2 regions of the Streptomyces zaehneri genome follow, and region 1 is predicted to be linked to the other one. Evidence: predicted binding sites of a transcription regulator. Region 1 holds the regulator's gene; the other holds the start of a gene.

What was found. Region 1 encodes HspR, which represses chaperone genes until heat shock. Its sites were predicted from a motif close to TTGAGNNNNNNNNNCTCAA; they were not measured.
Region 2: the regulator HspR is predicted to act here: its motif matches at 10,059-10,077, upstream of lon (endopeptidase La).

What each region holds. Positions count from the first base shown of each region.
Region 1 is NZ_JASTTJ010000009.1:202,898-217,797, forward strand. Features, by position in the region: gene QQM72_RS17590 ((Fe-S)-binding protein) at 1-7, opposite strand, end outside; gene QQM72_RS17595 (MraY family glycosyltransferase) at 329-1,588, shown strand; gene dnaK (molecular chaperone DnaK) at 1,684-3,522, shown strand; gene grpE (nucleotide exchange factor GrpE) at 3,519-4,175, shown strand; gene dnaJ (molecular chaperone DnaJ) at 4,215-5,390, shown strand; gene QQM72_RS17615 (heat shock protein transcriptional repressor HspR) at 5,396-5,851, shown strand; gene QQM72_RS17620 (hypothetical protein) at 5,982-9,056, opposite strand; gene QQM72_RS17625 (hypothetical protein) at 9,119-9,691, shown strand; gene QQM72_RS17630 (hypothetical protein) at 10,086-10,211, shown strand; gene QQM72_RS40905 (DUF6406 domain-containing protein) at 10,195-10,467, shown strand; gene QQM72_RS17635 (hypothetical protein) at 10,745-13,678, opposite strand; gene QQM72_RS17640 (hypothetical protein) at 14,308-14,880, shown strand.
Region 2 is NZ_JASTTJ010000001.1:136,685-151,584, reverse strand. Features, by position in the region: gene QQM72_RS00695 (NlpC/P60 family protein) at 1-101, shown strand, start outside; gene QQM72_RS00690 (styrene monooxygenase/indole monooxygenase family protein) at 74-1,327, opposite strand; gene QQM72_RS00685 (GTP-binding protein) at 1,351-1,995, opposite strand; gene QQM72_RS00680 (DUF742 domain-containing protein) at 1,976-2,407, opposite strand; gene QQM72_RS00675 (roadblock/LC7 domain-containing protein) at 2,404-2,907, opposite strand; gene QQM72_RS00670 (sensor histidine kinase) at 2,904-5,771, opposite strand; gene QQM72_RS00665 (protein phosphatase 2C domain-containing protein) at 6,140-6,931, shown strand; gene QQM72_RS00660 (MarR family winged helix-turn-helix transcriptional regulator) at 6,953-7,453, opposite strand; gene lon (endopeptidase La) at 7,622-10,036, opposite strand; gene QQM72_RS00650 (GNAT family N-acetyltransferase) at 10,226-10,882, shown strand; gene QQM72_RS00645 (DUF5954 family protein) at 11,013-12,032, shown strand; gene QQM72_RS00640 (rhomboid-like protein) at 12,149-13,027, opposite strand; gene QQM72_RS00635 (spermidine synthase family protein) at 13,255-13,941, shown strand; gene QQM72_RS00630 (response regulator transcription factor) at 14,064-14,804, shown strand; gene QQM72_RS00625 (HAMP domain-containing sensor histidine kinase) at 14,801-14,900, shown strand, end outside.

The sequences.
Region 1 (14,900 bases):
GTTGCATTTGGGGGCTCCTCGGGCCTGCGAGGGAAATTACTAAGCGGTAACTTATGCAGTCCGTTTGAGACTACCCCGTATTCTCCGTCGCACTGTAGCGGGGTGCGGAGTGATCTCAGTCGCTGAGGGTTGCCTCAGGATCCGGTCGCGTTCGGGTGGGTGGAGTGTTGGGTTCCGGTTGAGGTTCGGCCGGCATCCGGCAGGGGTCCGACCGGGGGTCCGGCTGGGGGTCCGGCTGGGGGTCCGACTGGGGATCGGACTGGGATCCGGTGACGAATCGGCCGTGTTATTCGTACCAAATTGGTACATATGTGACTAATTTATATCCGTGCTCTACGGGATCGTCGCCGCCATCACCGCCCTGTTCCTCGCCGCCGTCCTCGCCGCGCTGCTGCGCGTACCCGCTCTGCGCCTGGGGTTGCTCGACCGGCGGCAGCGGCAGCGGCGGGTTCCTCTGTTCGGGGGTGCCGCCGTGGTGCTCGCCACCTGTCTCGTCGCGGTCGTCGGGGACTGGACGGGTATCGCCCCGCTCGGTGACGGCATCGAGGTGCTGCTCGCCGCGGGAGGCGCCGTCGCCGCGCTCGGGCTGGTCGCGGACGTGTGGCGGCTCAACGCGCGGTTCCTGGTGGTCGGCACGGCGGTCGCGGCCGCCTTCGTGGTGCCGTACGGCGACACCGGGGTGGTGGCCGGAGTCGCCGGTGTCGGCTGGATCACCTTCGTCGCCCTCGCCTTCCGGTCGCTTGACCACGCCGACGGGGTGGCCGGAACCGTCGGGGTCGTCACCGCGTTCGGCGTGGCCGCCTGTGCCGCCGTCGAGGTCATGGACGGGCTGGCGGTACTGCTGAGCGTGTTCGCCGCCGCGCTGACCGGGTTCCTGATGCACAACTGGCCTCCCGCGCGTGTCGCCCTCGGGGCGTGCGGATCGCTCTTCGCGGGGTTCCTGCTCGCCGCGGCCGCCGTGATCGCCCGCGCGGGGCACGATCCGGTCGCCGGCGCCGGGGTGCTGGTCGCACTCACCGCGGTCGCCGTGGCCGACGTCGTCCTGGTCGTGCTGTCCCGGCGGCTGGCCCGACGGCCGTTGCTGCGCGGCGCGTCCGACCATCTCGCCCACCGGCTGCGGCGGTTGGGGCTCACCGCGCAGGGCGTGACCGTCCTGGTCGCGGTGGCGACCTTCGCCGCGGTGCTCGTCGGGGTGCTGGTGCACGCCGGATGGGTCGACGCGCGGGCGGTGTTGTGGGTGGCCGGCGGGGCACTCGTCGTCGTGCTCGGGATGCTGCGGGTCACGGTGTACGGGCCCCCACGCGCGCGTGGCCGACGCGACCGGCGGGCCCGGCGGCCGCGTGGCGTGGGTGTCGCCCGGGGGGCGGGCGGTGCCGGTCGTGGTGTCGGTGGTGCTCTTCGGGAGGCGCGGCTCGCGGGCCGTTCCGTGCCCCGCCCCGAGCGGCGTCCCGGGTCGGGTTCGGCGTCGGTGTACGCGCCCCGGCGTCAATCCGAGGACCAGGCGCACCACCCGCAGTCCGGTGTACGGCGAACCGGTCGATCCGTATCGCCGCAGGTCAACGCGTCCTTGCGTGTAAGGAACGGATAAGAGTTGAGTGGGTACGACTCAGGTCTGTTGACCGAGAGGTGAGCCTCGTGCACACTTGAGTCCGTTCCACTCAAGTCAGCTGGAGGAAGATCACCATGGCACGTGCGGTCGGCATCGACCTGGGCACAACCAACTCCGTCGTCAGCGTTCTGGAGGGCGGCGAGCCCACCGTCATCACCAACGCCGAGGGTGCCAGGACCACGCCGTCCGTCGTCGCCTTCGCCAAGAACGGTGAAGTGCTCGTCGGCGAGGTGGCAAAGCGCCAGGCAGTCACGAACGTGGACCGGACCATCCGCTCCGTGAAGCGCCACATGGGCACGGACTGGACGATCGAGCTCGACGGGAAGAACTTCAACCCGCAGCAGATGAGCGCGTTCATCCTGCAGAAGCTCAAGCGCGACGCGGAGGCCTACCTGGGCGAGAAGGTGGCCGACGCGGTCATCACCGTCCCGGCGTACTTCAACGACTCCGAGCGTCAGGCGACGAAGGAAGCCGGTGAGATCGCCGGTCTCAACGTCCTTCGTATCGTCAACGAGCCCACCGCGGCCGCGCTCGCGTACGGCCTCGACAAGGACGACCAGACGATCCTCGTCTTCGACCTCGGTGGCGGCACGTTCGACGTGTCCCTCCTGGAGATCGGTGACGGCGTCGTCGAGGTGAAGGCCACCAACGGCGACAACCACCTCGGTGGTGACGACTGGGACCAGCGTGTCGTCGACTACCTGGTGCAGCAGTTCAAGGCCGGCCACGGCGTGGACCTCGCCAAGGACAAGATGGCGCTGCAGCGTCTGCGCGAGGCCGCCGAGAAGGCGAAGATCGAGCTGTCCTCGTCCACCGAGACCTCGATCAACCTGCCCTACATCACGGCGTCCGCCGAGGGCCCGCTGCACCTGGACGAGAAGCTCACGCGCGCCCAGTTCCAGCAGCTGACGGCCGACCTTCTGGAGCGCTGCAAGACGCCGTTCCACAACGTCATCAAGGACGCCGGCATCAACCTCTCCGAGATCGACCACGTCGTTCTCGTCGGTGGTTCGACCCGGATGCCCGCCGTCGCCGAGCTCGTCAGGGAGCTGACCGGCGGTCAGGACGCCAACAAGGGCGTGAACCCGGACGAGGTCGTCGCCATCGGCGCCGCGCTCCAGGCCGGTGTCCTCAAGGGTGAGGTCAAGGACGTCCTGCTCCTCGACGTCACCCCGCTGTCCCTCGGTATCGAGACCAAGGGCGGCATCATGACCAAGCTGATCGAGCGCAACACGACGATCCCGACGAAGCGTTCGGAGATCTTCACGACGGCCGAGGACAACCAGCCGTCGGTGCAGATCCAGGTCTACCAGGGCGAGCGCGAGATCGCGGCCTACAACAAGAAGCTCGGCATGTTCGAGCTGACCGGTCTGCCGCCGGCGCCGCGTGGCGTCCCGCAGATCGAGGTCGCCTTCGACATCGACGCCAACGGCATCATGCACGTCACGGCCAAGGACCTCGGCACCGGCAAGGAGCAGAAGATGACCGTCACCGGCGGCTCCTCGCTGCCGAAGGACGAGGTCGACCGCATGCGCCAGGAGGCCGAGCAGTACGCGGACGAGGACCACCGTCGTCGCGAGGCCGCCGAGTCCCGCAACCAGGGCGAGCAGCTCGTCTACCAGACGGAGAAGTTCCTCAAGGACAACGAGGACAAGGTCCCGGGCGAGGTCAAGACCGAGGTCGAGGCCGCCGTCGAGGAGCTGAAGGCCGCGCTCAAGGGCGAGGACACCGCCGAGATCCGCACGGCCACCGAGAAGGTCGCCGCGGTCTCGCAGAAGGTCGGCCAGGCCATGTACGCCGACGCCCAGGCCGGCCAGGGCGCCGACGCTCCCCAGGCCGACGCCCCGAAGGCGGACGACGACGTCGTGGACGCCGAGATCGTGGACGACGAGCGCAAGGACGGTGCCGCGTGACGGAGGAGACCCCGGGCTTCGAGGAGAAGCCCGACGTCCCCTCCGGCGCCACCCCTGAAGACGCCGAGCCGAAGGCCGCTTCCTCCTCCGCTTCGGCGGCGGGGGCGGCCCCGGCCGGGGACACGAACCAGACAGCCGGTCTGGTGGCCCAGCTGGACCAGGTGCGCACCGCTCTGGGAGAGCGCACCGCGGACCTCCAGCGCCTCCAGGCCGAGTACCAGAACTACCGCCGCCGGGTCGAGCGCGACCGGATCGCGGTCAAGGAGATCGCCGTCGCGAACCTCCTGACCGAGCTCCTGCCCGTCCTCGACGACATCGGCCGCGCGCGCGAGCACGGCGAGTTCGTCGGCGGCTTCAAGTCGGTGGGCGAATCGCTGGAGACCGTCGCGGCCAAGATGGGCCTCCAGCAGTTCGGCAAGGAGGGCGAGCCCTTCGACCCGACGATCCACGAGGCCCTGATGCACAGCTACGCGCCCGACGTCACCGAGACGACGTGCGTGGCGATCCTTCAGCCCGGGTATCGCATCGGCGAGCGCACCATCCGCCCCGCGCGGGTGGCCGTGGCCGAACCGCAGCCCGGCGCGGCGGCGGCGAAGGCCGACGAGGCCGAGGCGGCCGACGACAAGGAGAGCGGTGGCCCGGACGAGGGCTGAGCTCGACCGGATGAGTGATGGAGAGGAGGGACGTCGAGGATGAGCACCAAAGACTTCGTCGAGAAGGACTTCTACAAGGTCCTCGGCGTCCCCAAGGACGCCACCGAGGCCGAGATCAAGAAGGCGTACCGGAAGCTCGCCCGCGAGTTCCACCCGGACGCCAACAAGGGCAACGCCAAGGCGGAGGAGCGCTTCAAGGAGATCTCCGAGGCGAACGACATCCTCGGTGACCCCAAGAAGCGCAAGGAGTACGACGACGCCCGCGCCCTCTTCGGCAACGGCGGCTTCCGCCCCGGGCCGGGCGCGGGCGGCTCCTTCAACTTCGACCTGGGCGACCTCTTCGGAGGCGGCGCCCAGGGCGGCGGTGCCCAGGGCGGCTTCGGCGGCGGCATCGGGGACGTGTTCGGCGGCCTCTTCAACCGCGGCGGCCCCGGCACGACCCGCACCCAGCCCCGGCGCGGCCAGGACATCGACACCGAGGTCACCCTGACCTTCACGGAGGCGATCGAGGGCGCGACGGTCCCGCTGCGCATGTCCTCGCAGGCCCCCTGCAAGGCCTGTTCGGGGACGGGCGACAAGAACGGCACCCCGCGCGTGTGCCCCACCTGTGTGGGCACGGGCCAGGTGGCGCGGGGCTCGGGAGGCGGCTTCTCCCTGACCGACCCCTGCCCGGACTGCAAGGGGCGCGGCCTGATCGCCGAGCATCCCTGCCTGGACTGCAAGGGCAGCGGCCGCGCGAAGTCGTCCAGGACCATGCAGGTCCGCATCCCCGCCGGGGTGACGGACGGTCAGCGCATCCGGCTGCGCGGCAAGGGCGCCCCGGGCGAGCGTGGCGGCCCGGCGGGCGACCTGTACGTCGTCGTCCATGTCGGCGCCCACCCGGTGTTCGGCCGCAAGGAGGACAACCTGACGGTGACCGTGCCGGTGACGTTCACCGAGGCGGCACTCGGTGGCGAGATCAAGGTGCCGACGCTCGGCGGGCCGTCCCTGACCTTGAAGCTTCCGCCCGGCACGCCCAACGGCCGCACCATGCGGGCGCGGGGCAAGGGCGCGGTCCGCAAGGACGGCACCCGCGGCGACCTGTTGGTCACCGTCGAGGTGAGTGTTCCGAAGGACTTGTCGGGGAAGGCTCGTGAGGCGCTGGAGGCGTATCACGAGGCGACCGCGGGCGAGGACCCGCGGGCGGAGCTGTTCGAGGCCGCGAAGGGAGCATGAGAGTGATGGACGGCCGTCGGCGTAACCCGTATGAACTGACCCAGGAGACCCCGGTCTACGTCATCTCGGTGGCGGCCCAGCTCTCGGGCCTGCATCCGCAGACGCTACGCCAGTACGACCGCCTGGGTCTCGTCTCCCCCGACCGCACCGCCGGCCGGGGGCGTCGCTACTCGGCCCGCGACATCGAGCTGCTGCGCACGGTGCAGGCCCTGTCCCAGGACGAGGGCATCAACCTGGCAGGCATCAAGCGGATCATCGAGCTGGAGAACCAGGTGGCCGCGCTCCAGGCCAGGGCCGCGGAGCTGGAAGCCGCGCTGGACGGCGCGGCCACGGCGATGCAGCAGCGGGAGGCGGCGGTGCACGCCTCCTACCGGCGGGACCTGGTGCCGTACCAGGAGGTGCAGCAGACCAGCGCGTTGGTGGTCTGGCGGCCCAAGCGGTCACAGCCGTCGTCCGACTGAGACCCTCAGGACCTCAGGACCGCAGGACCTGAGGACCGCGGGACCTGAGGACCGCAGGACCGAGGCATACGCGTACGAGGCAGGGGCCCGGAGATTCGTCTCCGGGCCCCTGCCTCGTTCTCCACGGCCGTCACTCGCCCATGTCGACGCCCGGCTCCGGCCGCTCGTGACCCGGCGGCTGCTGCTCCGGCTTCCGGACGGGAGCGGGGGGCCGGTTGCCGCCGCCCCGGGGCACGCCCATCTGCCACAGGTGGGAGCCGGGGATGTCCGGGGCGGGGGACGGGGCCGGGGCCGGTGCGGGTGCCGCGGGTGCCGTCGGGGCGGGGGACGGGGCCGGGGTCGATGGAGAGGCAGGTCCCGGTGCCGGAGCTGGGCCTGTCGTCGTGGTCGGGGACGGGGTTGTCGTCGGGGCCGTGCCCGGGGCTGTGGCCGAGTCGGGGGTGGGGACGGGCTCCGGGTCCGGCTCTCGCACCCGGTCTTCTTCCTGTTGCTGTTCCCGTGCCGGTGCGGGCTTGGCCTTCTCCTGGTGCGGGGTGGCGCTGCCCGTGCCCGCAGCCGGTGGTTTTGCCTCCGTGCCCGCAGCCGGTGGTTTTGCCTCCGTCCCCGTAGCCGGTGGTTTTGCCTCCGTGCCCGTAGCCGGTGGTTTTGCCTCCGTGCCGGTGTCCGTGCCCTTCTCTGTGTCCTTGCTCGTGTCCTGGTCCTGGTCCTGGCCGTGATCCTGGTCCTGGCCCAGGTCCGGGCGCCGCCAGCGTTCCGGGATCGTCGACAGCCGTCGTACGGCTTCGGGGTCGCCCGCCGCTGCCGCCGCGACGGCGCGTGCGCGCAGGGCGCTCTGGCGGGCGATGGGCGAGAAGCCGGGAGCCGCGTTGCCGGTCTCGGAGGGCAGACCGCGGACGCCCATCCCGTTCAACCGGCCCTGGATTCCCGTCTCCGGGGCGAAGATCTCGCGTGGCAGTTGCCAGGAGGCCGCGCCGTCCACGTCGACGCGGTGTTCCCTGCCGTCCACGGCGAAGGTGAGCCCGTAGCCGATGTACTGGTCGTCCTTGTCGAACAGCAGGTCCCCGGAGATCTCCCCGCCCCGGTCGCGCACCTCGTCGGCGAGGACCTGGAGGGCGGGCGGAAGGGGGTTGGTGCGGCCGAGACTGGTGACGTATCCGTCGCTCCGGGCCACTCTCTGTTCCTTGGTTCCCTTTTCGACGTAGGGGACTTGGAAGCGGGTCTCGCCCTTCTCGTCCTGGTAGGTCTCGATGGCCCCGACGCGTGCCTCGACGAAGCTCAGACGCCTCTCGCCGCCCTCGCCGTGTCCGTACTTCGCCTCCATCGCCGGGAACTGGACCTGGTGCTGCAGCGCCGGCGGCGGCCTCGAGCCGATGATCGTGACCTGGGCGTCGGGATTCTGGATCAGGATGATCTCCGCGTTGGCGACGGCCGTGCCGCCGGAGCCCACGACGATCCACTCCTGGGCGGCGTGCGGATCGAAACGGCTCTCGGCGACCTCGTCGCCCAGCAGCGCCCGCCCCTCCGCGGCCTTCCGCGCCGCCTCCCACTTCCGCGTCGAGTCGAGAGCGGTGAAGCAGTTGCCCATGCGCGTCTCGTCCGCGGTGCCCAGGCCGGCCGAGAGGGCGTCCTTCAGTTCCGCATAGGAGTTCAGGGCGCCGAGCACGGTACCGGTGTCCGCGCCGCCCCGCTCCGCCTGGGTCAGCCAGGCGCCCATCTCGCCCGCGCCGGGAAACCCCTGCCCCTCCAGCTCTCGCAGACGATCGCCGATCAGCCGTACGGCTTCGCCGCGGCTCTCCACGGCGAATTCGCCGCGCGGCATTCCCGGTACGAGTTCCGGCGTGAGGCCGGTGGCGATGCTGGGCGTGCCGTCGCAGGCCACCCAGAGGGGGGTCGCACTCTCCGCGCCGTCCTCGCCCAAGGTGCGTACTTCGGCGAGGAGTTCGCCGTTCTGCCCCAGTCGCAGCCGGGCGTGGCCGTTCACCACGTCGCCCTGGGTGGCGAGCTGGTCCTCCCAGACCCGCACGGCGTGGATGGAGATGCGGTGCCGGGGATCCTCGACCGCCGAGTACGGGTCGACGCCCATCCACTGCACGAGGTCGCGGTCCTGGTCCGCCGACTGCACGATCCCGGCACCGGGGTCCAGGTGCCAGCGGCCCGCCCCGTCCACCAGCAGCGCCTCCGGATCCCGCCCGGTGAGACTCGCCCCGCCGCCGATCACGACCTTGCGCAGCGGGAGTTGCCCTTCGGCGAGCTGCCCCTCCAGCGTTTGTACGGTGCGCTCGCTGACCTGGGCGCGGTACTCGGCCCACCGCTCGGCGGCCGGCTCCAGCTCGTCGCGGGGAAGCGGCAGCCCGTTCTGGTCGTAGCCGGGCATGGGCATGGTGACGTCACGCCGCCCGATGAACGCCTCGACCTGCCGCTCGGCCCGCAGCGCGGCGTCCCGGGAGGCCTGGAGGGCGGTGGCGTCGGCGGGGGAGAGGTTTTCTATGGGGTGGGCGAGATCCTCGAGGAGACTCACCGAATCTGTTGAGAGAGAGGCGTACGACACCAGGTATCGGACGCGTGCCGCCTTTTCCTGGGTGCGGAACGCCGCCTCGTCGCTCAGAGCGACGGTGGGTCGGATGCCGTACGGGTCGAGCAGTGCGGAGAACTGCGCGCGCGCCTCCATCTGCTGCTGTGAGGAGAGCGCGGTGTCCTTGCACTGTCCGGCGAGCCAGTTGAGCTCCCCGATACGTCCCCTGTCCGCGGCTGACAGCTGACGGTCTGCGGGGAGCTCCGCCCCTTCCCGCAACAGGTCTTCCCGGACGGGGACCAAACCGTCGGCCGCGCGTTCGCGCACGGCGGCGAGCTCACCGAGTTCGTGGGCGAGGACTCGTCCCAGCATCGCGGTGGGAAGGCGGTCGGACACCCGGATGACGTAGTTCTGCGAGGCGGTGTTCGTCGCCGTGTCGGCGATCGCTCCCGTCGTCAGCGGAATGGCGTCCACCCAGATCTGGGCGGACTCCCCCTGACTGTCCCGCAGCACGAAATACTGACGCCCGTCCTCGGTCTGAGCCGGAGTGAGGGAGACCAGGCTGTCCCCCAGGACGACGGCCGCCACCGCACCCATGTCCCGCCTCGCGGCCCACACGAGATCCTGCTGCTGCGCGGGTCCGCCCGTGCGGAGCGTGCCCATGACGATCTGCGGATCGGCCGATGTGTCCACGTGATGCCCTCCCCCAGGCTCTGTACATATGCACACCGCACAACAGACTTTAGGATCATCCCATGTTGAGAGCCCGTTCCTCACTGGAAGCGCACCTGTACATGGACCTGCACCCGTGCGAGTGCGGGAGCTCCGACTTCGTCCGACGGCACCGCCTGGAGCAGCGTGGTGACGACATCGTCGCCGTGTACGAGGGACCGTGCGCGCAGTGCGGCCGCAACCGGAACTTCACCTTCCTGATGGCCGAGCAGATCCCGCCGCCCCCGCCGGCCTTCGGCGGTCCCGAGCCGTCCGAGATCATCGACCCCGGTGAGTTCGCGGCGGTCGCGGCCGATGTCGCCGGCCGTGCCGGACTCAAGTTGCTCAACTCACCCGAATCCGAGCACCACCGGCAGCGCGGCGCGGTGGCGTACGCGGTGGCCGCCGTCGAGGAGGTCCAGAAGTTCATCCCCGCGGGCCAGGACGCGGTCCCCGCATCGGCCTTCACCTCCGAAGTGGGCAGGGCCCGCTACGCAAAGGATCCGGGGAAGTTCCGCCGCGACATCCTCGACATCGAGCTCCGCCTCACGCGGCAGATCCTCGCCGACATCGACGAGGTCAGCCCTCCGCCCGGGGGGACCGGCCCCCGGGCCTGATCGGTCACCCGAGACCTTACGGCTGCCGGCCGGGCCAGCTCGGGGGCGGGCCCTGGGTCCAGCCGCCACCGGGTTGCTGCGGGGATCCGTCGGAGGAGTGGCGAAAGCGGTTCGGGCGGACGCTGTCGTGTTTCGAGCGCACGATCCGACGACCGGACACCGCGGGGACCACGACGGGGGACGGACAGTGAGCGAAATCCGCGAGACCGAACGACCAGTGGTTCCGGATGTGCCGGCCCAGCGGACCGACATCTCGGCACGCCGGGAATCGGATGCGGTCGGAGAGCCCGAGGAACCAGGGGAGTAACTCCGCAGCCTGGCCGTGGGTTCGGTGTCCACGGAGAGGAGTGAGGCCCCCCTGGCCAAGGACCTCATTTCGGGACATGCCTACGAGGTGACCAAGGTGGACGACCGAGGCTACTTCTACCTGAGGAATCCGCATGACATGAACGATCCCGAGGAGCTGACGGTCGCGGAATTCAAGAAATATATCAACCACCGCTATGTCACATTGGAGTGATGGTCAAGTGTCCGAAGTGAGAATCGTGCATGGTATTCCTGCGTTCGAGAACGGGATTCAATTCGGTGTGATTCACGTCGACGCCAGGCCCGAAGTGCCGCTGACGGTGCGGTTGGGAGTTGCTGCTGATGGTGAGCAGAGGTACACCCTTGAAGTAGGGGAATCCTTTCTGGTTCGGGGGCGGGCTTGGAAGGTCGATCGAGTGGAGAATCCCGGCGACAGGGACTGGTGCGTTGTCCTGAAGAGGGCCGAATAGAATCGCGGCGCGAAGAAGGGGACGGTGCAGGAGATTGCGCTCTGATGTGACTTGCAGGCGAACAAGGGGTTTGCCCGGTTCTCCGTCCGGCATCTTCGCGAGCGCGAGGGCCTCGTCGTCGTTGTCGAAGCGTCGCGACCGACCATTCGCTGAAACTCGGTGACGTGTTCCCGATCCGCGACCAGGGACGGAAGTCGGAGCGGATCGAGAACCTCGATTCCCCGACGCGAGACTGGACGGTCGTTCTCGCTCGGGTCGAATGGACGAGAGGCTCGGGTCAGCCCAGTCTGGCCAGCCGTGTCCTGAGCGGCTCGGCGGAGCGCAGGTTCACCGCCTCCTCGAACAGTTCCCGTTCGACGAGGTGGTCGCGCCACGGGTAGCGGATGTGCCAGTGGTCGATGACGTACTGCAGGAGGTCGAAGCGCCCCGCATCGGCGATCGTCGTCGCGGCGGTCAGGCTCTGGCGCAGGGACAGTCGCGAATACGGTCCGTCCTGGTGGTTGGTCTGGCGCACGGCCATCAGCGCCTGCAGGGCCAGCACCGGCTCCGCGAGATCCCAGAAGTGCTCGCTGCTGGTCCAATCAGGCAGCTCCCGGCCGGAGTCGGGGGTCCAGCCGGTGAAGTCGGCGAGCAGTTCGGCCGCCACGGGCACCGGTGCGTCGCCCGGTCCGAACGGCGTACCCGAGAGGATCGCCCGCACGCGCTCAGCGTCGGTGCTCCAGGCGAATTGCTCGCGCACCAGACGGGCGTTGAGCCGGGGGTCGTCCTGGGCGAGGAGCGCCGGGATGAGCGTGTCCTTCAGCAACTTTCGCCATGCGAGGAAGCGATCGCTCCTCGGCCGCTCCGGCGGCCGGTTCGTCCTGGTTTCGTCGATGAGCGTGTCCCACAGTTGCCTGTCACCCCGCCGCACCAGAGCCCGCACGATGACGCCGCTGTACGTGGTCCGCGCAAGCAGCGTGCACAGGGGCAGGTCGAGACGGGCCACGACGGTCTCGATGACGGGGCCGGGGGCGAGGCCGAGCAGGAGGGCCGGGGCGCAGTGGTCGGCGAGGGCGCCGTTGGGCCTGGGGATCTCGTCCTCCCGCCGCTGCGCGGCTTCGAGCAGCGCGGGCAGCGGACCGTCGAAGCCGCCGGCCAGCAGGCGTACCGCCCGGGCCCAGCGGGAGGGGAACACGTCGAGACGCCCGCGGACCTTGCCGGCCCAGTCGTCGAACTCGGGGCTGACGACGAACTCGGCGGCCGGCAGCGTGTCGGCCCGCTCCTCGCCCCCTGTCAGCGCCGCGGCCAGTCGCACAAGCTCGGGCACGGGGACCGTGCAGTGCGCGACGGTGCGGTACAACTGAGTCCACAGCTCCGCCTCGTCCAGGTCTTGCGCCGACCGTGCCGCTTCGAGGGCCTCGGTCACGACCCGGCCGACGGCCGCGGGGTCGGCGTACCGGACGACGCCTCGTGCCGGGCGGGCGTGGCGCAGCACGTCCTCGACGGTCACGGCGGGGTCCCAGCCGGGCTGCGGGGAGGCGGCGCGCACCACCGACTGCGCAAGGGCGCCGCCGGTCCGCAGGGTCCACGCGGGAACGCAGCGGGTGGACAGGGTGGCGATGGCGGTGTCCCGGTCGGCGTAGATCCGCGACAGGTCCAGCGGGGTGAAGTGCGTGTCGGTCAACGTACGGGCGACGTCGGTCGGGCAGTCGGCCCGGGCCAGCAGGATGCCGTACCGCTCGCGTGTGACCTTGCGGTGGCCGCTCGCCTCGGGCGCGTCCAGACGACTGCGCACCAGGTCCCAGTCGACGTCGTACCAGCGGTCCTCCGTGATGGACCGGCTCACGGCGGCGACCTCGCTCTGCGTCAGCCTGTACAGGTCGGACTCGCCCAGCGCGGAGGGCAGTCGTAGCCGCCAGGTTCGCAGCGCCTCGTCCAGGTGTTCGTCAGGCCGCTCCCGGTGGGCCCGTGCGGCGGCGTGGAGAGGCTCCGCGGAGTGGAGGCGAAGTGCCTGGGCGAATGCCTCGCGCGTGCCCTCCTCCCGGATGCCCGCCGGGCCCTCGGGCACGAGGGTCGCCAGGACGTCGGCCTGGCCGGCATCCCACAGGCGGATGCCGGCCACCAGCTGCTGGTACGGGGTCAGCACCTCTTCGCCGCTCGTCCAGGCGGCACTCAGCGCTTGGGCGACGAGCCCCGGCTCCCGGGAGTCGTAGCACAGCCTCAGCAGGCCGGTGTCCCAGGGCGTAGGCGGCGGGAAGGCGATCCGGGCCCGTACCGCTTCCGTGCGCGGCAGCGGGTATGTGGTGCCGGATCCGAAGGGACGACCCTCCAGCAGCGCCAGACGGGTGGCGGGGGCCGGCCGGAGTTCCGGGCGGGTGATGCCGGTGAGCAGCCACTCGTTGAGCCGGGGGTCGTCGCGGTGGAGGAAGGCACGTTCGACGTCCGCGTCCTTGGACTTCACCTCGTTGAAGGAGCTGCCACGACCTCCCCACGCGCCGTCCCACAAGGCCCGGTTGTCCATGTTCGCTATCAGGGGCGCGAGCCGAGCGCGCTCGCTTCCGGAAGCGGCCTCCGAGAGGGGCCACGCGCCGAGGCGGGTGAGGAGGCGCGCGGGCAGATCGCCCGGGGCGATGCGGGCCAGCCAGCTCACGTGGAGGCCCGGGTCGACGTGCTTGCAGGGTGTGGCGACGGTGGAGTGGTACCGCAGGGCGGTCTGGAGCAGGGTGGGGAGGTCTCCGGGGAAGCCGCCCGCCAGCAGATCGAACGCGCACTCCCAGGCTCGCTCGTCGGAGCGGAGCCTTGCCCGCACGCGGTCCTCCACCTCCGGCCTGGGTGCGTCGGAGAAGGTGCCGGGAAGCCGGAAGCGGCCGGCGGGCCTCGCCCGCCATTGCTGTTCCACCGTGGGGGGCGCCAGCTCCGTCCGTCCGGCGCCGAGTGCCTTGACCAGGCCGTTGTCGAGGTGGGCCAGAAGGTCGCGACGTCCTACGACGAGCTCTGCCTGACGGGCGCTCAGGCCCCAGCCGTCGTACAGGGCCTGTACCTCATCGGCACCGCCGTGCGCGGCGACCCAGTCGCCCAGTCCCTGCGGGGGCCCGAACCGCTGCTGACGCAGGACGGACAGCCGGGCTTCCGCCCCGAGTTTCTCGGCGGTCCTGGCGGCGGCCTCTGGCGGCGCGTGCTGGAACAGGGCTACGAACGTTTCGTCGAACTCGGCGACCTGGGATTCACTCACACCCAGAGTTCATCACGAGGGCCTGAGGGCGGATCAGTTGGCCGCCGGTGAGCTGATGAGGGCTCGGAGAGGGTGGAGCAGGCGCTGGATCCGGGTCGACGGGTCCTTCACCGAGTGTGGTTCGGGGGCCCGACGATACGTCGATGGGAGCGAGGGCGCACTTCGCGATGTGGGCGAACAGGGCGTCGTGCGAGAACAGTTGGTGCTCCTGCACCAGGTGATCGACGGCTTCGTCAGCCGGTTGTTGCTCGGTCACAAGCCTTCCGGCGGACAGCAGTCGTCCTGGATCAGTGCGCCTCGCGGCTCTCCCGGGAGAGACGCGAGCCCGAGGTTCACGGTGAGCACCGTGACGCGGCCCTCTGGCCCGGCGGCCGGCCACACGGCCGTTCGGCAGGGATCCATGTCCTCCAGGCGGTTCCCGCGCCGCACGAGCCAGAGGTGCTCGCGCGGAGGCTCAGGGAACCCCGGATCGTCCCAGCCGCCTGAGAACACGGGATCGCCGAGCACGGTGCGGGTCGCCGACTCGAACGTGCTCCAGGCCTCGGCCGTACGCCACCTGGCGTCGGGCCAGGCCCCCGGACCGGGGCCCGATGCATGTTCACTTCGCACAACAGCCTTAGGGTCATGTCATGTTGAGAGCCCGTTCCTCACTCGAAGCGCACCTGTACATGGACCTGCGTCCGTGTGAGTGCGGGAGTTCCGACTTCGCTCGTCGGCACCGCCTGGAGCAGCGTGGTGACGACATCGTCGCCGTGTACGAGGGACCGTGCACCCAGTGCGGCCGCAACCGGAACTTCGCCTTCCTGATGGCAGACGAGATCCCGCCGCCTCCGCCGGCCTTCGGCGGCCCCGAGCCGTCCGAGATCATCGACCCCGGTGAGTTCGCTCAGGTCGCGCACGACGTCTCGCGGCGCGCAGGGCTGAAGATGCTGAACTCTCCCGAATCCGAACACCACAAGTACCGGGGTGCGATGGCGTACGCGCTGGCCGCCTCCGAGGAGGTTCCGAAGTTCATTCCTCCGGGGCAGGACGCGGTTCCCGCCTCCGCCTTCACCTCCGAGGCGGGCAGGGCCTACTACGAGCGGGAACCGGCGAAGTTCGACCGCGACATCCTCGACATCGACATCAACCTCACACGGAAGATCCTCGCCGACATCGATGAGGTCAGCCCTCCGCCCGGGGGGACCGGCCCCCGGGCCTGAGAGCCGGCTCGGCGGTGCGG
Region 2 (14,900 bases), on a different contig from region 1:
CGGACGCGCCGCCCGCTCCCGCTCCCGCCCGGACTCCCGTCAAGAGCCCCGCTCAGGCCTCTCGGGCCCCCGCTCAGGCCCCCGCGACCGAGCCCAGGTAGGCCGCCGTCTTCTCCGGCTCGTAGAAGAAGTTCTCGAAGTCGGCCGGGTCGTTGAAGGCGTTGGCGAAACGATCAGCCACGGGGGGCAGCTGACCGGCCGCGCCCAGCAGGTCGATGATGTGCTCCGGCGGCGGGGCCAGCATCGCGTTGGTCCACTTGGTGACGTGCTGGGCGGTGTTCCAGTACCGGTCGAAGGTGGCGCGCATCCACTCCTCGTCGAACTCCTTCTCGCCGCGCTCGATGATCGAGGCGAGGTACGCGGCCGCGCACTTGGACGCCGAGTTGGAGCCCTGCCCGGTGATCGGGTCGTTGGCGACGACGACGTCGGCGACGCCGAGCACCAGGCCGCCACCGGGGAGGCGGCCGACGGGGTTGCGGACGGTGGGCGCGTAACGGCCGGCCAGGGTGCCGCCGGCGTCGGTCAGTTCGGCCTTGGTGGCCCGCGCGTACTCCCAGGGCGTGAACTTCTCCATGAGCTCCAGGGTCAGGGAGAGGTGCTCGGCCGGGTCCTTGACGCCCTTGAACACGTCCAGCGGGCCGCCGGGTATGCCCTCCCAGAACAGGATGTCCGCGCGGCCGGAGGTGGTGAGCGTCGGCATGACGAACAGTTCGCCGACGCCGGGGACGAGGTTGCAGCGGACCGCGTCCAGGTCCGGGTGCTCCGGACGCGGGCCCAGTCCGTGCACATAGGCGACGGCGAGGGCGCGCTGCGGCTCGCCGTAGGGGGAGCGCTCCGCGTCGCGGCCGAACATCTGGACGAGCTCGCCCTTGCCGGCCGAGACCATGACCAGGTCGTAGGCGCGGGAGAAGTAGTCGAGGTCGGAGACCGCCGCGCCGTGGATCACCAGCTGGCCGCCGCGCTGGGCGAACGTCTCCATCCAGCCGGCCATCTTCACCCGCTGGTCGACGGACTGCGCGTATCCGTCGAGCCTGCCCAGCCAGTCGATCGCGCGCTGCGTCGGGCCCGGGTCGTGCGAACCGGGGGCCGCCACCGAGACGCCGAGCCCGCCGATCTTCGGGGCCTGCTGCTCCCAGAAGTTCAGCTGGAGGTCGCGCTCGTGCTGGAGGGCGGTGTGGAACATGCACTGCGTCGACATGACCCGGCCGGAGCGGATCTCGTCCGCCGTCCGGTTCGACATCAGGGTGACCTCGTACCCGTGCGACTGGAGGCCGAGGGCGAGCTGGAGACCGGACTGGCCGGCTCCGACGACGAGTATCTTCCGCATGCGGGGGACTCTCCTTGAGGGCCTTACTCGGGGGTTTCGTCGAGCGCGTGGCCCACCAGGGCCAGGAGGGTCTCGATCACCGAGATCCGGCGCCGCGCATCCATGATCATGACAGGTATGTGCGCGGGGATCGTCAGCGCCTCCCGCACGTCCGCGGGCTCGAACGCCTCGCTGCCGTCGAAGTGGTTGACGGCGACGACGTACGGCAGCCCGCAGCTCTCGAAGTAGTCCAGGGCGGGGAAGCAGTCCCTCAGCCGGCGGGTGTCGGCCAGTACGACCGCGCCGATCGCGCCGCGCACCAGGTCGTCCCACATGAACCAGAACCGCTGCTGTCCCGGCGTACCGAACAGGTAGAGCACCAGGTCGTCGTCGAGGGTGAGCCGGCCGTAGTCCATGGCGACCGTCGTGGTGACCTTCTCCGGGGTGCCGGTGAGGTCGTCGGTCCCCTCGCTGGCCTCGGTCATCAGCGCCTCCGTCTGGAGGGGCTCGATCTCCGAGACGGTGCCCACGAGGGTGGTCTTGCCGACGCCGAACCCGCCCGCCACCACGATCTTCGTGGCGATGGGGGCACGGGTGCGGTCCGTCTGCCAGGGCTGCAAGGGCTCGTCGGGCTCGGGTTCGACGAAGGGGGAGACGCCACGAGCGGCGTCAGAGACGACGGAGTCCACTCAGCACCCTTTCCAGCAGAGCGCGGTCGGGACGGCCCGTACCGTGAGCGGTACCGGTGCCGTACACACGGATCTTTCCCTGGTCCGCGAGGTCGCTGAGGAGCACCCGGACCACGCCGAGCGGCATCTTCAGCAGCGCGGCGATCTCGGCCACCGTGCGCATACGGCGGCACAGTTCGACGATGGCCCGCAGTTCCGGCATGACCGTGGACTTGAGAGAGCTGTTCGCCAGTTCCTTGCGTTCTTCGGGGGCTTCGAGGGCCGCCACGAAGGTCTCCACCAGCAGGACGTGCCCGAAGCGGGTACGTCCACCGGTGAGCGAGTAGGGGCGCACCCGGGCCGGCTTGCGGTCGCCGCCCCGCACGGGGAGCTGCTGCCGGTCGCCCCGCGACTGCTTCGGAACGGCGCTCATCGGACGACCCCCGTCTCCTCGGACTCCAGTGACTGCCGTAGCTCACTGCGGAGTTCAGGAGTCAGGACGTGTCCGGCGCGGCCGACGAAGAGAGCCATGTGGTAGGACACCACGCTCATGTCGCAGTCGGCGGAGCCGTGCACGCCGAGGAGCGAGCCGTCGCTGATCGACATGACGAAGAGGCTGCCCTCGTCCATGGCGACCATGGTGTGCCTGACCCCGCCGAAGGCCATGAGCTTGGCGGCGCCGATGGTGAGGCTGCCGATGCCGGAGACGATGGTGGCGAGATCGGCGGAGGAGCCGCGCGGGCCGGTGGGTTTCGCCTCGCGGGCCTCGCGGGCCTCGAGGTTGCGGCCCGGGTCGGAGGACAGCAGGAGCAGGCCGTCGGAGGAGACGACGGCGACGGACTGGATGCCGGGTACTTCCTCCACGAGGTTGGTCAACAGCCAGTGCAGGTTACGGGCTTCACTGCTCAGTCCGAAGGTACTGGGCGCGGTCAACTGCTTGCCTCCTCGACTGTGCCCCCCGTGCTTTCTTCGGCGTGTGCGCGTGCTTCTCGAGTTGTTTTCCGAGTTGCTTCGGGGGACGGCACCTGGTTCCGGCCCGTCCGTTCGGCGATTTCGGCTTCCACGTCGCGGTAGCCGGCCTCCGCTCCCCGGCGGAAACCGCCCAGACGGCGGCGGAGGGCGTCCGCGTCGACGGAACCGGTCCGCTGGCGCGGGGCCTGGGCGGGTGCGGTGATCTTGGGGGTGCGCTTCGGGAGGCCCTTGTCCGTGACGAGCTCTTCCGGGGCGTCCGGTGTGCGGGTGTGTTCCGCCTCGGCCTCGCCGGCGGCGTGGCCTTCGTCGGGTGCGGGTGGGCCCGGCGGGAGGTCCGCGCGGTCGGCGGTCGCCGGGTCGGCGGCGGTGCCCTGCTCCCCCGCCTGGTCGGTCTCCTCGACCTCCTCGGCCTCCTCGGCGTCCGCCGCGGCCTCGCCCTGCGGGCTCGGCAGCAGCAGTTCCATCGTCGTCTCGGCCGGCGTCTCGGCCGGGATCCGCGTCGGGGTCCCGGCCAGGGGCTGCGGCGGAGCCGGCGTCTCGGCCGGGAGTTCCGCCGGAGCCGGCGTGGGCGTCCCGGCCGGGGTCTTTGCCTGTCGTACCGCCCTCTCCGCCAGCTCGACCAGCGGGTCCTCGGGCTTCTTGCGGCCCGGCAGGACATTGGAGTTGGCTTCGGCGTCCGCGCCCGGCAGCGAGAAGGACTGGGGGGTGGCCGCCGGGTTCGTCACCGGGATCGCGGCGGCCGGGGCCGCGGCCAGCAGCGCGGTCGGCAGGACGACGACCGCCGCCACCCCGCCCTGCTTCTGCTCGCGCAGCCGCACCCGTGCCCCGTGCCGGTGGGCGAGCCGGGCCACCACGTACAGGCCGAGGCCGAGGCCTTCCTCGCCCTCCTGGTCGTACGGCGTCTCGGGGTCGAACTCGGCGAGGCGGGCGTTGAGACGGCTCATGCGGTCCTCGGCCATGCCGATGCCCTCGTCCTGGACGGAGAGCATGACCTCGCCGTTCTCCAGGAGCCAGCCGGAGACCTCGACGGGCAGGTCCGGCGGGGAGAACGAGGTGGCGTTCTCCATGAGTTCGGCCAGCAGGTGGGAGAGGTCGTCCGCGGCGAATCCGGCCACGTGCGCGTGCGGCGGGAGGGCGGAGATGCGCACCCGCTCGTACCGCTCGATCTCGCTGACCGCCGCGCGGACCACGTCCACCAGCGGGATCGGGCCCGCGTGCTGCTGGACGTGTTCCGTACCGGCCAGGACCAGCAGGTTCTCGCTGTGGCGGCGCATGACCGTGGCGAAGTGGTCGAGCTTGAAGAGCGTGGCCAGCCGGTCGGGGTCCTGCTCGCGCTCCTCCAGCCCCTCGATGACCGCCAGCTGGCGTTCGACGAGGCCCAGGGTGCGCAGGGCGAGGTTGACGAAGGTACCGCCGATGCTGTCCCGCAGCCCGTCCAACTGGGCTGCGGACTCGGCGAGTTCGGTGCGCAGTTCCTCGCGGGCGTCGGCCATCTTCTGGCGCTGCCCGACGAGGTGCTTGCGATCGGACTCCAGGGTGCCGACGCGCTCGTGGAGCACCGCGGCGTGTTCGTGCAGGGCGTTGACCGAGCGGACGACCTGGGCGAACTCGTCGTTGCGGCCGGTGAACCGGACCGGTTCCTCCGCCGCCGGGTGTTCGGCCCCCGCCAGTCGCGCCGATCCCCGGCGCAGGACGGACAGCGGGCGGGTGAGACTGCGTGCCATGCCCGTGGCGACGACGACCGTCAGCAGCATCAGGGCCCCGAGCAGGGTGACGCGCAGCTCCAGGTCGGTGACGTCGTCGTCCCGCATCCGGGCCAGGTCCTCGGCGCGGTGGCCGTACAGCGAGGACTCCACCCCGCGCATCAGGTCGACCCGGGCGGAGAGCGCGGCGTCGAGCTTCTTGACGCTGGTGTCGAGTTCGCCGTCGCTCAGCTTCGGCTGGTCGGTGAGAGCGGCGAGGTAGGCCTCGGCGGCGTCGACGTCACCGCCGGTGACCGTGGAGTCGTACGAGTCCACCGTCTCCTGCGGCGCGCCCTCCCGGAAGTCGGCGAGGGCCGCGTCGGAGCGCAGCCGGGCCTGCTGCGCGGCGGCGGTGAGCGCGTTGCGCTGCTTGGTGTCGGCGTCCGAGGAGACCTTCTCGGTGACCGACCGGCCGGTGACGGGGTCGTACGCGGTCTCGGTGGTCGTCGGCACGTTCAGCGCCGCGAGCAGCAGCCCCCGGGTCGCGGAGGCCTGCTGGACGACGGTGTCGAGCTCGGCGAGGGCGTACGCGCCGGAGCCCGCGCGGGGCGGCATCTCCTCCGCGAGCCGGTCGACGAGCACATGGAGGGCGGCGATGGCCCGGGAGTACGCCTCGTGCGCCGTGAGCGCGGTGCTCTTGCCGGTGAGGGCCGACTGGCGCACGGACGGCACGGCGGCGAGGGCCTCGCGCAGCGCCGCGGAGACGTCCGTCCCGGCGGTCAGCTCGGCCGCCTGCCGGTCGACCCGGGCGCTGCCCTGGGCGGAGGGGGCCTTGGACTTCACCCGGCCGGCCGCCACGTAGGTGGTGACCTCGTCGCGCTCGTCCGCCAGGGACTGGGCGAGAGCGAGGGCGTCCTGGCTCTGTTCGGCCAGGGTGACCAGGTCCTGGGAGTCCTTCAGCTGCCCGGAGGCGGCGAGGATCGAGGGGGCGCCCGCCCCGGCGACGGCGGCGGCCACGACGGCCACCGCGACGATCAGCCGGTTGCGTACGTGGGTGGGACGGCCCTTGCCGACAGGGGTGCGCTCCGCGCCCCCCTCGGAGGCCGTCTGCCTGCCTGTACGCCGAGGCCGCGTCTTCTGCACCGGTGCTCGCATTCCTGACTCGTGTGCCATGGGCCGGATGTGACGCTCCGTCAACTGGCGCGTACGTCCGGTACGGTTTCCGACCCTCCCAGTGCCGGTGGGCAGGGGCCTCGCATCGCTTGCCCCGCCACCCGAAGGAGTGAACATCGGGAGAGAGTTGGCGGGCAAGTTCCTCCGGCGTGCGCAGCGGCCTTGCGCGGCAGGCCGGTTGGACGTGGGCGGCGGGCTTTGACAGTATTCGCCGCCACGCGTTCCCGGAGTGCTTTATTCCTACCCAAACCAGGCGTCTGACCTGCGGCGGTACGTGAGTTCGGGGAGCGATGCCAGCCTTTCGCGAAGGCTGTGAAGGGGTCGTGCAGACTGTCCGGATGCGTACGGAACTTGTGTCGGAGGCCGGTGACCGGGCCCGCCCCAACGAGGACTTCGCGAGTGTCGGACTTCCCGCCTCCGGACAGGGCGGTTCGCTCGTCCTGCTGGACGGGGTGACACCACCCCCGGGTGGCGCCGGCTGTCTGCATTCGGTCCCCTGGTTCACGGCGCGACTCGGCGGCGCCCTGACCGAACTGACCGTTTCACTCCCGGATGTCCCCCTGGCCGAGGCGCTCGCCCTTGCCATCGCGCGTACCGCCGAGGCCCATGCGGAGACCTGTGACCTTTCTCACCCACGCACCCCACAGGCCACCGTGGTCCTCGCGCGTTGGTCGCCGAGAACCGTCGAGTACCTGGTCCTGTGCGACGCGGCGCTGCTGCTCGCCGCCCCGGACGGCACGGTCACCCCGGTCCGCGACGACCGGCTGGCCCGCCTGCCGCGCGCCCTGCTGCGGAGCGCCGAGGTCGTCGACGGCACCCTCCGTAACAAGGAGGGCGGGTTCTTCACGGCCGCGGCCGACCCCGGGGTGGCCGCCCGCGCGGTCACCGCGAGCGTGCCGCGCGCGGAGGTCCGCTCGCTGGCCGCGCTGTCGGACGGGGCCACCCGCTGGGCGGAGCTCTTCCGGAAGGGCGACTGGACGGACCTGTTCACCCTCGTCCGCGAGGAGGGCGCGGGGGCTCTGGTGGAGCGGGTCAGGGCGCTGGAGCGGGCGGACGACGCCGCCGGCCGGGCCCTGTTGGGCCGGGCGAAGACGCACGACGACGCGACGGTGGTGTGCGTGGAGCTCTGAGGCCCCGCCGTGCCCGCGGCGCTACTTCTCCATCCCCCGGTTCAGCTGGTGGAGCAGCCGGGCCAGCTCCGAGACCTCGCTGCGGTCCCAGTCCGAGAAGTGCGTGACGTACCGCTCGCGGCGGGCCTCGCGGACCCGCCTCACCCGGGTGCGGCCCTCCTCGGTGAGGTCGACGAGCCAGGCGCGGCCGTCCGCCGGGTCCGGCTCGCGGGCGACCAGCCCGAGCTCCTCCAGGGCGCGCAGCTGGCGGGACATGGTGGCCTTGCCGACGCCGATGTAGCCGGCGAGTTCCGTGGCGCGCTGGCGGCCGCACTCCTCCAGCCGGACGAGGAGGCCGTAGGCCGCGGACTCCAGGTCCGGGTGGACCTCACGGGCCATCTCCCCCTGGTTGGCGCGGGCGCGGCGCAGCAGCACCGTGAGCTCCCGTTCCAGGGACAGGAACTCCCGGTCGCCCTGCTCCACACCGCGCGACGACGTGTCGGACCCGCTGTCGCGTCCGTCGCCGTTTGTGTCCTCGTGCACGTCAGCACCCCTGATCTCGCCGGTCGCCGCCATCGGCGCAGCTCTTAAGTATTTCGCAGGCGGGGACCGGCGGCGCTTCCCAGGACCTCGATGCGGGTCCGCGGCGGAACCGGGAAGGCCCGGGCCTCCCTCACGGGACCCGGGCCTTCCCTTCTCCGGTCGCGTCCGTCACGCCGCGACCGGAACCTCCGGCGTCGCGCCGTTCGTGGCGGGCGCGAGCGCCAGTTCCAGGACCTGGCGGACGTCCGTGACGGCGTGGACGTCGAGCTTGTCCAGCACCTCCGCCGGGACGTCGTCGAGGTCGGGCTCGTTGCGCTTGGGGATCACGACGGTGGTGACGCCCGCCCGGTGCGCGGCGAGCAGCTTCTGCTTCACGCCGCCGATCGGCAGGACCCGGCCGGTCAGGGAGACCTCGCCGGTCATCGCCACGTCCGTGCGGACGAGCCGGCCGGACAGCAGGGAGGCGAGGGCCGTCGTCATCGTGACGCCCGCGCTCGGGCCGTCCTTCGGGACCGCGCCCGCCGGGAAGTGGATGTGCACACCCCGGTCCTTCAGGTCGCCCACCGGCAGCTCCAGTTCGGCGCCGTGGCTGCGCAGGAAGCTGAGCGCGATCTGCGCCGACTCCTTCATCACGTCGCCGAGCTGACCGGTCAGGGTCAGGCCCGCCGCGCCGGTCTCGGGGTCGGCCAGCGACGCCTCGACGAAGAGGACGTCACCGCCGGCGCCGGTGACCGCGAGACCGGTCGCGACACCGGGCACGGCGGTCCGGCGCTCGGCCGGGTCCTGGGCGGACTCGGGCACGTGGTGCGGCCGGCCGATCAGAGCGCGCAGATCCTCGTGCCCGATGGTGAACGGCAGCTTCCGCTCGCCCAGTTCGTGCTGGGCCGCGACCTTGCGCAGCAGCCGCGCGATGGACCGCTCCAGGGTGCGCACCCCCGCCTCGCGGGTGTACTCGCCGGCGAGCTTGCGCAGCGCGCTCTCGTCGAGGGTCACCTCGTCCTTGTCCAGGCCCGCCCGCTCCAGCTGGCGCGGGAGCAGGTGGTCGCGGGCGATGACGACCTTCTCGTCCTCGGTGTAGCCGTCGAGGCGGACCAGCTCCATACGGTCGAGCAGGGCCTCCGGGATGGCTTCGAGCACGTTGGCGGTGGCGAGGAAGACCACGTCCGACAGGTCGAGCTCGACCTCCAGGTAGTGGTCGCGGAAGGTGTGGTTCTGCGCCGGGTCCAGAACCTCCAGCAGGGCGGCCGCCGGGTCGCCCCGGAAGTCGGATCCCACCTTGTCGATCTCGTCGAGGAGCACCACCGGGTTCAGCGATCCGGCCTCCTTGATCGCCCGCACGATCCGGCCGGGCAGCGCGCCGACGTAGGTACGGCGGTGGCCGCGGATCTCGGCCTCGTCGCGGACGCCGCCGAGGGCGACGCGGACGAACTTGCGGCCCATGGCGTGGGCGACGGACTCGCCGAGGCTGGTCTTGCCGACGCCGGGCGGTCCGACGAGCGCGAGCACGGCACCGCCGCGCCGCCCGCCCACGACACCCAGGCCGCGCTCGCCGCGCCGCTTGCGCACCGCGAGGTACTCGGTGATCCGCTCCTTCACGTCGTCCAGGCCGGCGTGCTCGGCGTCGAGGACGGCGCGGGCGCCCTGGATGTCGTACCGGTCCTCGGTGCGCTCGTTCCACGGCAGTTCGAGGACGGTGTCCAGCCAGGTGCGGATCCAGGAGCCCTCGGGCGACTGGTCGCTGGAGCGCTCCAGCTTGTCGACCTCCTTGAGGGCCGCCTCGCGGACCTTCTCGGGCAGGTCGGCGGCCTCGACGCGGGCACGGTAGTCGTCGGACTCCTCGCCCTCCTGCTCGCCGTTGAGCTCGCGCAGCTCCTTGCGCACCGCCTCGAGCTGGCGCCGCAGCAGGAACTCGCGCTGCTGCTTGTCGACGCCCTCCTGGACGTCCTTGGCGATGGTCTCGGCGACGTCCTGCTCGGCGAGGTGGTCGCGCAGCTGCTGGGTGGCGAGCTTCAGGCGGGCCACCGGGTCGGCGGTCTCCAGGAGCTCCACCTTCTGTTCGGTGGTCAGGAACGGCGAGTAACCGGAGTTGTCGGCGAGCGCGGAGACGTCGTCGATGGCCTGGACGCGGTCGACGACCTGCCAGGCGGCGCGCTTGCGCAGCCAGGCGGTGGCGAGCGCCTTGTACTCCTTGACCAGTTCGGCGACGTGACCGGGCAGCGGCTCGGGGACGCTCTGGTCGACCCTCGTCCCCTCGACCCACAGCGCCGCGCCGGGCCCGGTGGTGCCGGCGCCGATCTTCACGCGGCCGCGGCCGCGGATCAGCGCGCCCGGGTCGCCGTCGGCCAGCCGGCCGACCTGCTCGACGGTGCCGAGCACGCCGGTGCTCGCGTAGGTCCCCTCGATGCGCGGCACCAGGAGTACCTGGGGCTTGCCCGGTGTTGAACGGGCGGCGGCCTGCGCGGCCTCCACAGCGGCGCGTACGTCGGTGTCGTTGAGGTCCAGCGGAACCACCATGCCGGGGAGCACGACCTCGTCGTCGAGAGGCAGCACAGGCAGGGTGAGCGGAGCGGACGTCGATGCCATGATCTCCCCTTAGGCAGTCAAGTTGAGCTATGCCGACTCAATGCACGTGAGTCTCCGAATGTTCCCCGGGAGGCGACCCGTTCGCTCTGGGCGATCAAGACTGTTCCGGCGGGCGGCTCCGCCCTTACGGTCGGATGTAATAGCTCAACAGGCAATGCGGCTATTACCGAACGCTCTCGGGGGGTTCCTGTGGATCGTTTCGTCCAGGCATGGGTGGACGGGTGGGTCGTGTCGCGCGGGGCGGCTCCGCCCGTGGCCGAGCCGTGGGGCTGGACCGTCGACGTGGGAACGGGGATCCAGCACGTCACCCGGCACGTGTTCGGCGCGACGGCCGGCGCGGTGTCGGAGCCGGCCGTCCGGGAGGTGGCGGGCGCGGTGACCGGGGCCGGCGTGTGGCTGAAGGTGTTCGCCGACCCCGCGGTGGTCGGGCCCTGGCTGGGCCCCGGCTGGTGGATCGACCCCGAGCCCGGCTTCCTGATGACGGCCGCCCTCCCCGGCGTCCCGCCGGGTTCCGCCCCCGACGGCTACCGGACCCGCACCTGGTCGCGCGGCGGCGTCACCCGCACCATGATCGTCGCCCCGGACGGCTCCCTGGCCGGGCGCGGGCAGATCGCCCCGACCGGCGGCACGGCGGCCGTCGACCAGGTCGAGACCTCCCCCGGCCACCGCCGCCGCGGGCTCGGCGCCCTCGTCATGCGGACCCTGCACCACGCGGCGTTCGCACAGGGTGCCCGGACCGGGGTACTGGGAGCCACACCACAGGGGCGGGCACTGTACGAGTCGCTGGGCTGGCGCGTCGAGTCGTCGCTGACGAGCGCGAAGTTCACGGGAGACGCGCGGGGGTGACGTCGGGTGGCCGGGAGGGCGCACCGTTCGCCGCCGCACGACGGGGCACGCCCCTCGCGCCCCCTCTCCGTACCCCGCCCACTTCCGGCATTCACCCCGAAGCCGCCCGCCGCGCGACCACAATGCGCGTATGACCGATGACTGGAAGCGACGTCTCGACGCCCTCCACGCCGACCTGGTCCGCCGCGACGACCCCGTCGCCTGGGTGACGGAGGCGGACGCCGTCGATTCCTCGCGCCGCTACCCGCACATCGCGCTGCGCGGACCCGTCTTCGGTGTCGCCGCACGGGACCGGACGGCCGCGGAGCCGCGCTGGCGGCTGCTGAAGCCGGTGGTGGACGGCATGCCCCAGCAGGCCCGGGACGGGCTCAACTCACACCTGTGGTTCAAGGCGAAGGACGGCACCGACGACCCGGCCGCCCGGCGCGAACTACTGGCGGCCGTGGCCGTGCTGGAGCGGGCCCCGGCCGACGAGGTGGAGGCGCTGGGCGTGCGCTACCGGGTGGTGCGCGGCGACGAGTTCGCCCGGACCGGCGACGACGGTCTGGAGCCGCCCCGGCCCACCGACCTCGAGCCCGTGGGCCTGTCGTGGGAGGACCCGGGCGTCGTCCCGTCGCCGGACGTGGGGTACGTCCTGGACCCCGAGCGGGACGAGGGCCCGATGGCGGGCGCCCTCCGGCTGGGCCTGCGCGACTTCACGTACACGGGTGCCCGCTTCCCTCCCGACGTGCGCGCGGACTCCGAGTGGGCGGCCCGGACGCACCCGGACGTGGTGCGGCTGCCGGTCGGCTTCTCGGTGGCCGAACGCGACGGGTCCGGCTGGACCCCGTGCGGGTCGCTGGCGGCGACCCCGCACGAGGCGCGCCGCTCGCTGTACGAGGGGATGGCCCGCGTCTGGGCGATGCTCTACCGCTTCGACGAGCACAAGAAGGCCCTCTACGCGCGGGCCGCGGAGACGTTCCGGGCGGCCGGCCGGGCCGACGAGGCGAGCGTGGAGGACCGCCTGTTCCGGATCTGCCGCGTCGAGCGGATGGTCCGCCTGGGACCCGACGGCCCCGAGCCGCCCCGCCCGTCGGACCTCGACGAGTACGGCCCCATGAAGCTCCACCCGACCCTGCACACGGACGGCACGGTCCAGTACGACGACTGACCGGGAGGACCGGCACCCGACCGACGGCCGGGATGACGCTCGGCCGCCGGGCTGACAGCCGGCCCCGAAACGCCGCCAGGCCGACGGCCGGCCCCGGAAAGCGGCCGGGATGACGGTCAGCCGCCGGGCTGAAGGCCGGCGCCGGGAAGCGGCCGGGGCCGCGGCAGGCGCCGGAGCCACGGCCAGGTGCCGACGCCTATCGCCAGCGCGATCAGGTGTCCCCAGTTCGTCATCGGGTCGGTGAAGGCGATCAGGTCCTGGAGCAGCATCCCGCCGAAGGCGGCGAGCAGCGGCCAGCGCAGCCACGGCCCGAGCAGCCCCGCCAGGGCGCCCACACTCGCGGCGACGCCGAAGCTGATGCCGTAGTCGAGGCGGTGCAGCGAACTGTCGGGCAGCCGGCCCACGAGCACGGCCAGGCCCACCGGCACCTCGGTGGCGAGGGTGGCCAGGACATGCCCGAGCAGGAACACGACGGCCGTACGGACGCCGCCTATGCGCCGCTCCAGCGCCGTCAGGACGGTCAGGAAGCCGAGCGTGAAGGGGGAGGCGAAGCCGCCCGCCACCCAGAGCGCGCTGGCCACCAGCACCAGCACGGGCGTCCGCACCAGATGCGCGACATCGGTGCTGGAGCCCTGGTGCAGGGCGTGCACGACGGTGGGGCCGAGGTGCGCGGCGAGAAAGGAGGTGACGGCGAGGACAGTCGCGTACGAGAGGGTGAAGGGGACGGGGATCCGGCACCGGCGGCGGGGGGCCGCCCCGGCGGGCGCCTCGGCGAGCGGCTCGGCGAGCGGCTCGGCGAGCGGCTCGGCGAGCGGCTCGGCAAGGGCCTCGACAGGTGGCTCGGCGCGGGGCTCGGCGAGCCGCTCGGCGCGGGCCTCGACGGGCGCCTCGACGGGCGGCTCGGCGCGGGGCGGCGGGCGCTGGCCCGGGATGCCGTCCAGCAGCCCGTGGACCTCGGGCAGCGGCGGGCTCGTGGGTGCGGCCGTGCGTTCCACCGTGCGGCGCTCCTTCCGTTCCCCCCACCTTTCGCGCCGCGCCGGTCCGCTGTCTGTGACCGACACCACGCCCGAGCCGATTCACAGCAAGCTCCGAGACTTTCCCCAGCCGGCTCCCACGTACCCCGAAGCCACTCCGAACCCGTTCCGAACGGCCGTACGTCAACCGCATCCGCGGCCCATGTAAATCCCTCAACGAACCGTCAGGAAAGTGTCAGGATGGGCCGATGCCCATCCCGTACGACATCCCCGACGCGCCCGAGGTGCTGGACCGTCGCGAGGGCCCCTACGGTGAGGTCGTCCTGCGCCGGCACGGGGAGTTGCTCCAGATCATCGCCAACGGCTGCTTCCTGATGGACACCTCGGACGGCCGCTCGGAGCGGCTCCTGGTCGACGCCGCGCTGACCGCGCTGGACGGCCGCCCCTCACCCGATCTGCTGATCGGCGGCCTCGGCGTCGGCTTCTCCCTCGCGCATGCCGCCGCCGATCCCCGCTGGGGCGCCGTCACGGTCTTGGAGCGCGAGCGCGCCGTCGTCGACTGGCATCTCGACGGCCCGCTGGCCGCCCTCTCCAGGGACGCGCTCGCCGACCCCCGGTCGAAGATCGTCGAAGCGGATCTGCTCAAGTACGTCAATGAGACATGCGACACGTTCGACGCGGTATGCCTCGACATCGACAACGGTCCCGGCTGGACCGTCACCGAGGGCAACGACAGCCTCTATTCCGCAGCCGGACTCGCAAGCTGCGCACGGGTGTTGAGACCCGGTGGGGTACTGGCCGTGTGGTCCGCCCGACCCTCTCCGGAATTCGAGGGAACCATGGGGAATGCCGGGTTCCAACAGGTGCGTACCGAAGAGATCCCGGTTGCCCGAGGCGTGCCGGACGTCGTGCATCTTGCCGTCCGGCCTGGATAGCAAAGCCGTGGTGACTCCCCGTACGCTGCACCCCTGACGCCGATCATTTACGCGTCAACCGCAGTCATGCGCAGACATGGGATCACCCCACTGGTTCCGGAAAGCACACTCAGGGGCGGGCGATGGAGCAGACACACACCGCACACAACGGCACGGCGACGGCGACGCCGGGCGCGCAGCGGCGCGTCCTGGTGGTCGAGGACGACCCGACGATCGTCGACGCCATCGCGGCCCGCCTGCGCGCCGAGGGATTCCTCGTGCAAACGGCGGGCGACGGCCCGGCGGCCGTCGACACGGCAGAGGCCTGGCAGCCCGACCTGCTGATCCTCGACATCATGCTGCCCGGCTTCGACGGTCTGGAGGTCTGCCGTCGTGTGCAGGCGTCCCGCCCGGTGCCGGTCATGATGCTCACCGCGCGCGACGACGAGACCGACATGCTGGTCGGGCTCGGCGTGGGCGCCGACGACTACATGACCAAGCCGTTCTCGATGCGGGAGCTGGCGGCACGCGTGCATGTGCTGCTGCGCCGGGTGGAGCGGGCCGCGATCGCGGCGACGACCCCGCGCAGCGGGATCCTGCGGCTCGGCGAGCTGGAGATCGACCACGCGCAGCGCCGGGTGCGGGTGCGCTCGGAGGACGTGCACCTCACGCCCACCGAGTTCGACCTGCTGGTCTGCCTGGCGAACACCCCGCGCGCGGTGCTCTCCCGTGAGCAGCTCCTCGCGGAGGTCTGGGACTGGGCGGACGCCTCCGGCACCCGTACCGTCGACAGCCACATCAAGGCACTGCGGCGGAAGATCGGCGCGGAGCGGATCCGCACGGTGCACGGCGTGGGCTACGCGCTGGAGACCCCGACGCCATGAGTTCCGGGCCGGACGGGCCGAGAAGCCCCGGGGAGCCCTGGGGCCGGGTACGGCCGTTCTCGATCAAGACCAAGCTGGGTGCGCTGGTCGTCGTCT